One region of the Serpentinicella alkaliphila genome, then DNA from elsewhere that is predicted to be linked to it. Evidence: a T-box and tRNA genes for the amino acid it is inferred to sense, from the RefSeq annotation. Region 1 holds a T-box; the other holds one or more tRNA genes.
What was found. A T-box is a leader RNA that pairs with one kind of tRNA and senses whether it is charged. The one in region 1 lies ahead of leuS (leucine--tRNA ligase), so its partner is inferred to be a tRNA-Leu.
Positions count from the first base shown of each region.

Region 1 (6,806 bases):
TTGAGTCTATTAAGCCCTATGAAGAAAAGTATAGTAAAAAGATACCTGTTATTGCTGCAGGTGGTGTATATACAGGGGAAGATATAGCAAAGTTTATTAAAATTGGCGCAGCAGGTGTACAAATGGCAACGAGATTTGTTGCAACTGATGAGTGCGATGCTCATATTGACTACAAAATGGCTTATATCAACGCTACAAAGGAAGATATAAGATTAGTTAAGAGCCCAGCAGGCTTACCAGGTAGAGGTCTATTTAACAAGTTTGCTAGTATTTTAAAGGAACAAAATATTCCGATTAATAGATGTCTTGGATGTTTAAAAACCTGTAATCCGTCAAATACTCCATACTGTATAACTGATGCATTAATTGAGGCAGTTAAAGGAAATATAGATGAGGGACTAATCTTTGTTGGAAGTAATGCATATAAACTTGATAAAATAGTCACTGTTAAAGAATTAATGAATGAGTTAGTTAGTGAAGCAGAGTTAGCACTTTAATGAGGTGTATACGGATGGATAATAAAAAGAAATACGGTATTATGGGAGGAACATTTGACCCTATTCATATGGGTCATTTGTTTATTGCCCAGTCAGCTTTAAAAGAATTAATGCTGGATAAGGTGATGTTTATACCCACGGGAACTCCACCACACAAAAAAGATAAAAATATTACTTCTTCTTTGGATAGATATATAATGACAACATTAGCAGTAAATAGTAATGATGATTTTTGCGTATCTTCTATTGAGGTCTCAAAAACTGAGCCAAGCTATACAATAGATACAGTGAAAGAATTATTAGAGCTTAAGAAAGATGTAGAATTTTATTTTATAACTGGAACTGACAGCTTTTTAAGTATCGAAACCTGGAAGGAATACGATGAGCTTTTTAAGAAAATAACCTTTGTTGTAGTTACTAGACCTGGTTTTACAAATCAGGAGCTAGATAGTAAAATTGAGTATTTTTTAACTAAATACGATGCGAAAGTTATAAAAGTCCTTGTTCCTTCTTTAGAAATATCATCTACAGATATAAGAGAAAGGGTTATAAATGGAAAAACAATTAAATATTTAGTTCATGAGGATGTAGAAAAGTATATAAATAAAAACCAATTATATCTACATAATAATAACTATACTATTTAATTATTTCATAATGGAGGAGTTTATGTCGGAGCAATTAATAAAACAAATAAAGATGGATTTAGAGAATGTAGTATCAACTAAAAGGTATATACATACAATGGGTGTCGTAGAGTCTTCTAAGGAGTTGGCCATAAGATATGATGAAGATGTAGAAAAGGCTACTATTGCGGCACTAATGCATGACTATGCAAAAGATTTTAAAAAAGAGCGTTTAATGGAATTTATAAATCAGGCGAACATAGAACTAGATGAGGTTTTTATTAAGGCTAAAGAGCTATTACACGGAAAAGTAGCTGCACTTATAGCTAAGAGAAAATATAACATTGAAGATGAAGATATTTTAAATGCCATTGAATTTCATACGACCGGAAGAGAAAATATGAGTAAATTAGAAAAAATTATTTATTTAGCTGATTTTATTGAACCAGGTAGAGATTACAAGGTAGTAGAAGGTTTACGTGTTTTAGCAAAAGAAGATTTAGATAGGGCTGTTTTAAAGACTCTTGATAATACAATTAAATATGTTATAGATATTGAAAAGCCATTACACCCAAATACATTTTTTGCAAGAAATGAACTACTAGTAAAACTTCATAAAGTTTAAAATATAATATAATTTCCATTAAAAAGTAGACATATATCTCATATAAATAAATATATTTTAACGATAAAGTATGGACAAAAATGAAATGTACTAGGAGGCAGTTATGGAAAATATATTAATTCTTGCGCTGTTTGTATTAGGGTTGCTAATCATTATTAAAGGCGGAGATATGTTTGTAGATGCAGCCATTTGGCTCGCTAAGGTAACTGGTGTACCAAATGTTTTTATTGGTTCAACGATTGTAAGTGTAGCTACTACACTTCCAGAATTATTTGTTTCATCAATTGCTACCTACCAGGAACAATATGATGTAGCTGTAGGAAATGTAGTTGGATCTGTGGTATGTAATATAGGATTAATTCTTGGTTTAACTGCATTAATATCACCAATAGATATTAAAGGATCAAACTTTAAAGTAAAGGGCTTATTTATGCTAGCATGCTCAGCAGTAGTATTATTTCTTTTAAGGGATACAATAATAACATCACGAGAAGGACTAATACTTTTACTGATTTTCATTACATATATTATTTTAAATGTTACAGAGTTTAAAAAGAGTGGAAAAAGACAGATAAGCCATAGCAGTGAGCATAGTTTTGGACCAAAAACTATTGTAAAAAATGTTTTGAAGTTTAGTGTTGGTGCTGTCTTAATTACAGTGGGCGCTAAATTATTAGTAGATAATGGTGTAGAATTAGCCAAGATAGTAGGAGTTCCAGAGCAAATTGTCAGTTTAACTTTAATTGCCCTAGGTACCTCTTTACCAGAATTAACTACTGCAATAACTTCAATAGTTAAAAAAGAGGCCGGTATATCTATAGGGAATATAATAGGAGCAAATATTTTGAATATGGCAATGGTATTAGGCTTATCAGCCCAAATCGCAAAGCAGGGAGTAATAGTAAGCTATCAAAATATTATGCTTGGGGCAAAGATATATAATATTCCTCAAACCCTATATTTTGATTTGCCTGTTGCTATGCTTTTAATTACAATACTAGTTGTTGGTGGTATTGTATTTAATAAAATTAATAGGTTAGTTGCATTTAGTATTTTATCTATTTATATAGTTTATTTAGGATCATTAGCAAAATTATTTTTATAGCTTAAGGAGGAGTTAAATGCTTCAAAATACAGAGGAAATGGCCTATAAAATTGTTAAAATAATTGATAATAAGCTTGGTGATAATATTGTAATGCTTGATATAAGCAGTGTGTCATCTATTGGTGATTATTTTATTATTACTAGCGCGCAATCGGACAGACAAACTAAGGCTATAGCTGACGAAATAAAACATGAACTTTCAGAGTTTGACATTCATCCAGCACATAAGGAAGGCTACAATGTTGGCAGATGGGTTTTGCTTGATTACGGAGATATAGTTGTTCATGTATTTCATGAGAAAGATAGAGAATTCTACAATATAGAAGGCATATGGAAGGATGCAAAGACAATAAATATTGACAAAATACTGGAGAATAATATATAATTTTTGAATAAATACAATATTTAAATAATAGTCAAGGAGTAGTAAACAATAAGCTTTTACTAGAGAGTCAGTGGTTGGTGGAAACTGATAGAGCAACTTGTTGAACTTGCCTTTAATATACTATTAAGTGTAGTTACTTTATAAACTGTGAAAGTGGACTTTCTGTCAATTAGGGTGGTACCGCGGATTTTTCCGTCCCTAAATGATTAGAAGGTTTTTTTATTTTATAAATAATCTAAGGAGGCAAATAATGGATAAGGTATATGAATCAAAAAAGATAGAACTGAAATGGCAAGATTATTGGAAAAAAAATAATTCATTTGTGACTACAGAGGACCATAAACCTAAATATTATGTTTTAGAAATGTTCCCATATCCTTCAGGAAAGATACATATGGGACACGTTAGAAACTATTCTATTGGGGATGTAATCGCAAGATATAAAACAATGAAAGGATTCAATGTACTTCATCCGATGGGATGGGATGCTTTTGGACTTCCAGCAGAAAATGCAGCCATTAAACACGGAATTCACCCTGATATTTGGACAAAGCAAAATATACAGGATATGAAAGATCAACTTAGTTTGCTAGGCTTGAGCTATGATTGGAATAGGGAAATAGCAACATGTAATACTGACTACTATAAATGGACTCAATGGCTGTTTTTACAGTTCTATAAGCATGATTTAGTATATAAGAAGGAATCTAGAGTAAATTGGTGTCCATCATGCGAAACAGTACTAGCTAATGAACAGGTAGTTAGCGGAAAATGTGAGCGTTGCGATAATGTTGTAAATAAGAAATTATTGAGCCAATGGTATTTCAAAATAACAGACTATGCGGACAAGTTATTAGAGGATATAGACCAACTTGATGGATGGCCAGATAAAGTTAAAATAATGCAAGAAAATTGGATAGGAAAAAGTGAAGGGGCAGAAATTGATTTTGCTATAGATGGATTTGATAAAAAGCTTAAAGTATTTACAACTAGACCGGATACAATCTATGGAGCAACATATATGGTATTAGCACCAGAGCATCCATATATTGATGAATTAATTAATGGAACTGAATATGAAACATCTATTAAAGGCTTTGCCCATAAACTTCAGCATATTTCTGATATTGACAGAACATCAGCAGAAGCTGAAAAAGAAGGATTATTTACAGGTAGATACTGTATTAACCCAATAACAAATAAAAGAATACCAATATATGTAGCAAATTACGTATTAGTAGATTACGGTACTGGAGCAATTATGGCAGTGCCTGCTCACGATCAAAGGGACTTGGATTTTGCGAATAAGTATAACCTAGAGGTTATTCCAGTAATCAAACCAGAGGATGCAGATGATAGTTTCAAGATTACAAATGAAGCATATACAAACTCAGGTATAATGATTAATTCAGAGGAGTTTAATGGAGTAAATTCAGATGAGGCCTTCAGTAAAATTGCAGAAAAAATCGAAAAATTAGGTGCTGGTAAAAGAACTAGTAGCTTTAGACTAAGAGATTGGCTACTTTCTAGACAAAGATATTGGGGAACACCAATACCGATGGTGTATTGCGAAAAATGTGGTACTGTACCAATAAAAGAAGAGGATTTACCAGTGGAACTTCCAATAGACGTTAAATTTACAGGGAAGGGTCTATCACCATTAACTACAAGTGAAACATTTATGTATACTGCTTGTCCTAAGTGTGGAGAAAAAGCTAAGAGAGAAACTGACACAATGGATACTTTTGTTGATTCTTCTTGGTATTTTTTAAGATATACTGATCCAAAAAATAGCGAAGAAGTGTTTGGCAAGGATAAGGCAAAATATTGGATGCCAGTAGACCAATATATTGGTGGAGTAGAGCATGCAATACTACACTTACTATACTCTAGATTTTTTAATAAAGTACTTAAGGTCTTAGGGTTAGTGACTTTTGATGAACCATTTAAAAACTTGTTAACTCAAGGTATGGTTTTAAAAGATGGGGCTAAAATGTCTAAGTCTAAAGGAAATACTGTTAGTCCAGAGGAAATAATTGAAAAATATGGTACTGACACCGCAAGACTTTTTGTATTATTTGCTGCACCACCTGAAAGAGACTTAGAGTGGAGTGATCAAGGAGTAGAGGGCTGCTACAGATTTATTAATCGTGTATGGCGATTAGTTATAGAATCTATAAATAACGGATACTTTAGTTCAGCTAAGGATAGTGAACAGAAACTTGATAAGGATCTTAAATTTAAAATCCATAGTACTATAAAAAGAGTAACAGATGATCTTGATACCCGTTTTAACTTTAATACAGCAATAAGTGGTATTATGGAATTAGTTAATGATTTATATAAGTATAAGGATGCAGATAATAATATTATTGACGGATCATTGTTTAAATTTGGTGTTGAAACAGTCGTTTTACTTCTTTCACCATTTGCTCCACATATGGCAGAAGAGCTTTGGGAAACTATAGGGTACAACGTAAGTGTAACTACTTTAGATTGGCCTAAGTATGATGAAAAAGCTTTAGTTAAAGATGAGGAAGAAGTTATTTTCCAAGTTAATGGAAAGATGAGAAATAAAGTTCTTGTGCCATCGGATATAAGTGAAGAGGATATGAAAAAGCTTGCACTTGAAAATGAAAAGGTAGTACAGGTAACGGAAGGAAAGAGTATTGTTAAAATAATAGTTGTACCTAAAAAGTTAGTTAATATTGTTGTTAAATAAGGAGGTAAACATGGGGGAAAACTTACACCCAATATTAAGAGGCCTAATACCTTTGCTAGATGGTATAGCTAATACTATGGGTAAAAATTGTGAAGTAGTGTTACATCAAATAGCTAAATCGAAGAAGTCAATTGTTGCTATAAGTAACGGGCATGTATCTGGAAGAACTGTTGATAGCCCAATGCTAGACGTGGGCATACAGGCTTTAGGAGAAGAGGAAGTTGCAGAAAACATAATAAACTACAGTAATAAGACTGTGAACGGAAAAATATTAAAGTCTTCAACAATGTTTATAAAAGACGAGGACAATAAAATTATTGGAGCATTATGCATAAATATTGATATTTCTGAATTTGTCGTTGCTCACAAAGTGCTAGATGAATTTATACAACCTGATATTAAGAGGGAAATTAGTTTTGATAGTTTATCTAATAATATTAACGACGTCTTAAATAATGTTGTTGAAGATACTTTAAATTCTTATGGTAAACCTGTAGCATATATGAACAAAGATGAAAAGGTAGTTATAGTTAGAAAACTAGATGAACAGGGAGCATTCTTAATTAAAGGTGCAATAGACCATGTAGCAAAAATATTATGTGTATCTAGATATACAGTATATAATTATCTTGATGAAATTAGAATGGATTCTTAATTTAGGTAGTGTCAAAAAATCAAAAATATGACTCCAAAATAAATTTAAATGAGCCACAGAAGACATTAGTAGCTACTTATTTTGCTTGAGTATGTAATATGTAAATACTCAAAGGATCCAATAACAATAGCTAAATAATATAAGTTCTAAGCTGACTAAATGGGAAGGATAAATATGAGCTACTATAGAAT
Region 1 is NZ_CP058648.1:2,780,462-2,787,267, reverse strand. Features, by position in the region: gene HZR23_RS14225 (NAD(P)H-dependent flavin oxidoreductase) at 1-497, shown strand, start outside; gene nadD (nicotinate-nucleotide adenylyltransferase) at 512-1,144, shown strand; gene yqeK (bis(5'-nucleosyl)-tetraphosphatase (symmetrical) YqeK) at 1,167-1,748, shown strand; gene HZR23_RS14210 (calcium/sodium antiporter) at 1,852-2,853, shown strand; gene rsfS (ribosome silencing factor) at 2,870-3,238, shown strand; T-box leader at 3,258-3,441, shown strand; gene leuS (leucine--tRNA ligase) at 3,489-5,960, shown strand; gene HZR23_RS14195 (helix-turn-helix transcriptional regulator) at 5,971-6,615, shown strand; gene HZR23_RS14190 (Ldh family oxidoreductase) at 6,790-6,806, shown strand, end outside.

Region 2 (6,806 bases), 1.6 Mb from region 1:
TCATAACTCGTTGGCCCGTTCTACAAAAAGTACGCGGTCACACTTTAACGTGCTCCCACAAACTTGTAAGCAAAGGGTTTCAGGTTCTATTTCACTCCCCTCCCGGGGTTCTTTTCACCTTTCCCTCACGGTACTATGCGCTATCGGTCACCAGGTAGTATTTAGCCTTGGGGGTGGTCCCCTGCTTCCCACAGGGTTTCACGTGTCCCGTGGTACTCTGGATCATAGCTTAGAGTCTTCTCGTTTCGTATACGGGGCTTTTACCCTCTTTGGCCTGACTTTCCAGTCATCTTCTACTACGATACCTCTCCTTTTTTGCTATGTCCTCAACCCCGAAAGTAAACTTTCGGTTTGGGCTTATCCCTTTTCGCTCGCCACTACTTAGGGAATCGATTTTTCTTTCTACTCCTCAGGGTACTTAGATGTTTCAGTTCCCCTGGTATCCCCTCTACTAGCTATTTATTCACTAGCAGATACTTGAATATTACTTCAAGTGGGTTTCCCCATTCGGACATCTACGGATCTTTGCCTGCTTGCGGCTCCCGTAGCTTTTCATGACTTACCACGTCCTTCTTCTACTCCTTATGCCAAGTCATCCTCCCTTTGCCCTTACTAGCTTGACCTTTAAAAGATGCTTGTAAATTTCTTTACTTAACTTTATTTCTCACTTTGCAGTTTTCAAAGAACATGCTTCAATTACCCAAGTCTTGTATTTGGTGTAATTGGAGTACTCAGCATTTGCTGAGCTTCTTATTTAATTGAAAGACAAAGTCTCTCAAAACTAAACAGTATAGAAGCTTTTCTCCTTAGAAAGGAGGTGATCCAGCCGCACCTTCCGATACGGCTACCTTGTTACGACTTCACCCCAGTCATCGACTTCACCTTCGACAGCTCTCTCCTTACGGTTAAGTAGCTGGCTTCGGGTGCTTCCGACTCCCATGGTGTGACGGGCGGTGTGTACAAGACCCGGGAACGCATTCACCGCGACATTCTGATTCGCGATTACTAGCAACTCCAGCTTCATGTGGGCGAGTTTCAGCCCACAATCCGAACTGGGACCGACTTTATGGGATTTGCTTAAGATCACTCTCTTGCTGCCCTTTGTATCGGCCATTGTAGCACGTGTGTAGCCCTGAACATAAGGGGCATGATGATTTGACGTCATCCCCACCTTCCTCCGAGTTATCCCCGGCAGTCTCTCTAGAGTGCCCACCCTAAGTGCTGGCAACTAAAGATAAGGGTTGCGCTCGTTGCGGGACTTAACCCAACATCTCACGACACGAGCTGACGACAACCATGCACCACCTGTCACTTCAGTCTCCGAAGAGAAGGAACCGGTTAAGGTTCTGTCTAAAGGATGTCAAGTCCAGGTAAGGTTCTTCGCGTTGCTTCGAATTAAACCACATGCTCCGCCGCTTGTGCGTCCCCGTCAATTCCTTTGAGTTTCACTCTTGCGAGCGTACTCCCCAGGCGGAGTGCTTAATGCGTTAGCTCCGGCACTGAAGGTCTCCCTCCAACACCTAGCACTCATCGTTTACGGCGTGGACTACCAGGGTATCTAATCCTGTTTGCTCCCCACGCTTTCGTGCCTCAGCGTCAGTTACAGTCCAGAGAGTCGCCTTCGCCACTGGTGTTCCTCCTAATATCTACGCATTTCACCGCTACACTAGGAATTCCACTCTCCTCTCCTGCACTCAAGCCAAACAGTTTCAAAGGCTTACTACGGTTGAGCCGTAGCCTTTCACCCCTGACTTGTTTGGCCGCCTACGCACCCTTTACGCCCAGTGATTCCGGATAACGCTTGCCCCCTACGTATTACCGCGGCTGCTGGCACGTAGTTAGCCGGGGCTTCCTCCTAAGGTACCGTCATTATCTTCCCTTAGGACAGAGCTTTACGACCCGAAGGCCTTCTTCGCTCACGCGGCGTTGCTGCATCAGGGTTTCCCCCATTGTGCAATATTCCCCACTGCTGCCTCCCGTAGGAGTCTGGACCGTGTCTCAGTTCCAGTGTGGCCGGTCACCCTCTCAGGTCGGCTACTGATCATCGTCTTGGTAAGCCATTACCTTACCAACTAACTAATCAGACGCGGGCCATCCTATGCCGAAGTTCTTTGACCATTTAGGGATGCCCCTAATCGGCTTTATGCGGTATTAGCACTGGTTTCCCAATGTTATCCCCCTGCATAGGGTAGGTTGCCCACGCGTTACTCACCCGTCCGCCGCTAGGATTTGGAAGCAAGCTTCCTCCTCCTCGCTCGACTTGCATGTGTTAGGCACGCCGCCAGCGTTCATCCTGAGCCAGGATCAAACTCTTAATTAAAAATTTTTGGGTTGCATCTTTTTGATGCTTTTTTTCTTGCTGGCTTTCTATACTGTTTAGTTTTCAAAGACCTTTTTTTATCTGCCGCTTTTGGCGACTTATCTAATATATCATTTTTGACTTGCTATGTCAACTCTTTTTTTATTAATCTTTTTTTAAGCTTCATCTTACCACCTGCCCCTCTTGGAGCCGGAATTATATATTAACATTTTTATTTAATTATGTCAATCGTATAATTTTGGAAACCGTCTTAATGTTAATATGGTGGGCGCAACAGGACTTGAACCTGTGACCCCCTGCTTGTAAGGCAGGTGCTCTCCCAGCTGAGCTATGCGCCCATATTTGGTGACCCCTAGGGGAATCGAACCCCTGTTACCGCCGTGAAAGGGCGGTGTCTTGACCGCTTGACCAAGGGGCCTAGTTTATGGTTGCGGGGGCAGGACTTGAACCTACGACCTTCGGGTTATGAGCCCGACGAGCTGCCAACTGCTCCACCCCGCGATATTGCAATCACCTAAATCTCCGATTTAGTGTGAGTGTAATACTCAGCATAGCTGAGTTTCATATTTAAAACTGGTGCCGAGGACCGGAATCGAACCGGTACGATCTTGAAGGACCGCAGGATTTTAAGTCCTGTGCGTCTGCCAGTTCCGCCACCTCGGCATATATTTTTCCTTCATTAATCCCTTAGCTTAATTGGATATGAAGAAATCAAAAGTCCCCTATTACTGTAGAGGACTTATTCATATTTAAAACCGCAACGACCTACTCTCCCAGGCGGCTGCCCGCCAAGTACCATCGGCGCTGAAGGGCTTAACTTCTGTGTTCGGTATGGGAACAGGTGTGACCCCTTCGCTATTGTCACGATTTATTGAGAGTGTTCTCTCAAAACTACAAGTGAGATTTTAAAGCTTTCATCTTTTTTGGTCAAGCCCTCGACCTATTAGTATCGGTCAGCTTAATGCATTACTGCACTTACACCTCCGACCTATCTACCAGATAGTCTCTCTGGGGTCTTACCCCTTTCGGGTGGGAAATCTTATCTTGAGGGGGCTTCGTGCTTAGATGCCTTCAAAGACTTATCCCTTCCGTACTTAGCTACCCACCGTGTGCTCCTGGCGGAACAACTGGTGCACCGGCGGTACGTCCATCCCGGTCCTCTCGTACTAAGGACAGCTCCTCTCAAATTTCCTGCGCCCGCGACGGATAGGGACCGAACTGTCTCACGACGTTCTGAACCCAGCTCGCGTACCACTTTAATGGGCGAACAGCCCAACCCTTGGGACCTACTTCACCCCAGGATGTGATGAGCCGACATCGAGGTCGCCAAACCTCCCCGTCGATGTGGACTCTTGGGGGAGATAAGCCTGTTATCCCCGGGGTAGCTTTTATCCGTTGAGCGATGGCCCTTCCACTCGGTGCCGGATCACTAAGTCCGACTTTCGTCCTTGCTCGACCTGTTTGTCTCGCAATCAAGCTCCCTTCTGCCTTTACACTCTTCGCACGATTTCCGACCGTGCTGAGGGAACCTTTGAGCGCCTCCGTTACTCTTTAGGAGGCGACCGCCCCAGTCAAACTGCCCACCTGACAGTGTCCCAAAACCAGATCATGGCTCATGGTTAGAACTTCAATAATACAAGAGTGGTATCCCAACGTCGACTCCTCCAAGACTGGCGTCCTAGTATCTTAGTCTCCCACCTATTCTGTACATGTAGTATCAAAATCCAATGTCAAGTTGCAGTAAAGCTCCACGGGGTCTTTCCGTCCTGTCGCGGGTAACCAAAGATCTTCACTGGTATTACAATTTCACCGGGTGCATTGTTGAGACAGCGTCCAAATCGTTACGCCTTTCGTGCGGGTCGGAACTTACCCGACAAGGAATTTCGCTACCTTAGGACCGTTATAGTTACGGCCGCCGTTTACTGGGGCTTAAGTTCTGTGCTTCGAGCTTAACCCTAACACTTCCCCTTAACCTTCCAAAGACCGGGCAGGCGTCGCCCCTATACGTCGTCTTTCGACTTAGCAGAGACCTATGTTTTTGCTAAACAGTCGCTTGGACCTATTCTCTGCGGCCGGGTTATGCTTACGGCGCGAAGCCTTCACACATCCCGGCACCCTTCTCCCGAAGTTACGGGGTCATTTTGCCGAGTTCCTTAACAATGCTTCTCCCGTTCGTCTTAGGATTCTCTCCTCGCCTACCTGTGTCGGTTTGCGGTACGGGCACCTTAAATCTCGATAGAGGCTTTTCTCGACAGTTTGGATTCAGTCACTTCGCTACTTATTTTTCGCTCCCCATCACATCTCGGGATCTATGAAAAAGCGGATTTGCCTGCCTTTTCTCCCTACCTGCTTAGACGCACTCAACCAACGGTGCGCTTGACCTATCCTCCTGTGTCCCCCCTTCTCTCAAACGATTCTTGGTGGTACAGGAATTTCAACCTGTTGTCCATCACCTACGCCACTTGGCCTCGGCTTAGGTCCCGACTTACCCTGAGCGGACGAACCTTCCTCAGGAAACCTTAGGCTTTCGACGGGCAGGATTCTCACCTGCCTCTCGCTACTCATGCCAACATTCTCACTTCTATGCAGTCCACTACTCCTTCCGGTATAGCTTCTACCCACATAGAACGCTCGCCTACCATGTATTTCTACATCCATAGCTTCGGTGATACGTTTGAGCCCCGGACATTTTCGGCGCAGGATCACTCGACCAGTGAGCTATTACGCACTCTTTAAATGTATGGTCGCTTCTAAGCCAACATCCTGGTTGTCTATGCAATCCCACATCCTTTTCCACTTAACGTATACTTTGGGACCTTAGCTGATGGTCTGGGCTCTTTCCCTCTTGACCACGGATCTTATCACTCGTAGTCTGACTCCCGATCTTAAGTTTACGGCATTCGGAGTTTGATAGACTTTGGTAACCGGTGAAGGCCTAGGTCATTCAGTGCTCTACCTCCGTAACTCATTTAATCGAGGCTAGCCCTAAAGCTATTTCGGCGAGAACCACTATCTCCGAGCTCGATTGGAATTTCACCTCTACCCACAGGTCATCCAGTGACTTTTCAACGTCAATTGGTTCGGACCTCCACGAAATTTTACTTCCGCTTCATCCTGCCCATGGGTAGGTCGCTCGGTTTCGGGTCTATGACATGCAACTTTCGCCCTATTAAGACTCGCTTTCGCTTCGGCTCCGGACCTTTAGTCCTTAACCTTGCTACATATCATAACTCGTTGGCCCGTTCTACAAAAAGTACGCGGTCACACTTTAACGTGCTCCCACAGCTTGTAAGCAAAGGGTTTCAGGTTCTATTTCACTCCCCTCCCGGGGTTCTTTTCACCTTTCCCTCACGGTACTATGCGCTATCGGTCACCAGGTAGTATTTAGCCTTGGGGGGTGGTCCCCCCTGCTTCCCACAGGGTTTCACGTGTCCCGTGGTACTCTGGATCATAGCTTAGAGTCTTCTCGTTTCGTATACGGGGCTTTTACCCTCTTTGGCCTGACTTTCCAGTCATCTTCTACTACGATACCTCTCCTTTTTTGCTATGTCCTCAACCCCGAAAGTAAACTTTCGGTTTGGGCTTATCCTTTTCGCTCGCCACTACTTAGGGAATCGATTTTTCTTTCTACTCCTCAGGGTACTTAGATGTTTCAGTTCCCCTGGTATCCCCTCTACTAGCTATTTATTCACTAGCAGATACTTGAATATTACTTCAAGTGGGTTTCCCCATTCGGACATCTACGGATCTTTGCCTGCTTGCGGCTCCCCGTAGCTTTTCGCAGCTTACCACGTCCTTCTTCGGCTCCTTATGCTTAAAGTCATCCTCCCTTTGCCCTTACTAGCTTGACCTTTAAAAGATGCTTGTAAATTTCTTTACTTAACTTTATTTCTCACTTTGCAGTTTTCAAAGAACATGCTTCAATTACCCAAGTCTTGTATTTGGTGTAATTGGAGTACTCAGCATTTGCTGAGCTTCTTATTTAATTGAAAGACAAAGTCTCTCAAAACTAAACAGTATAGAAGCTTTTCTCCTTAGAAAGGAGGTGATCCAGCCGCACCTTCCGATACGGCTACCTTGTTACGACTTCACCCCAGTCATCGACTTCACCTTCGACACTCTCTCCTTACGGTTAAGTAGGCGGCTTCGGGTGCTTCCGACTCCCATGGTGTGACGGGCGGTGTGTACAAGACCCGGGAACGCATTCACCGCGACATTCTGATTCGCGATTACTAGCAACTCCACTTCATGTGGGCGAGTTTCACCCACAATCCGAACTGGACCGACTTTATGGGATTTGCTTAAGATCACTCTCTTGCCGCCCTTTGTATCGGCCATTGTAGCACGTGTGTAGCCCTGAACATAAGGGGCATGATGATTTGACGTCATCCCCACCTTCCTCCGAGTTATCCCCGGCAGTCTCTCTAGAGTGCCCACCCTAAGTCTTTGGCAACTAAAGATAAGGGTTGCGCTCGTTGCGGGACTT
Region 2 is NZ_CP058648.1:1,221,154-1,227,959, reverse strand. Features, by position in the region: rRNA gene HZR23_RS06205 (23S ribosomal RNA) at 1-623, opposite strand, end outside; rRNA gene HZR23_RS06200 (16S ribosomal RNA) at 811-2,320, opposite strand; tRNA gene HZR23_RS06195 (tRNA-Val) at 2,583-2,658, opposite strand; tRNA gene HZR23_RS06190 (tRNA-Glu) at 2,664-2,738, opposite strand; tRNA gene HZR23_RS06185 (tRNA-Met) at 2,746-2,821, opposite strand; tRNA gene HZR23_RS06180 (tRNA-Leu) at 2,895-2,983, opposite strand; rRNA gene rrf (5S ribosomal RNA) at 3,073-3,189, opposite strand; rRNA gene HZR23_RS06170 (23S ribosomal RNA) at 3,244-6,171, opposite strand; rRNA gene HZR23_RS06165 (16S ribosomal RNA) at 6,359-6,806, opposite strand, start outside.
Region 2: it encodes a tRNA-Leu, which carries the amino acid that the T-box ahead of leuS (leucine--tRNA ligase) is inferred to sense. The anticodon was not compared.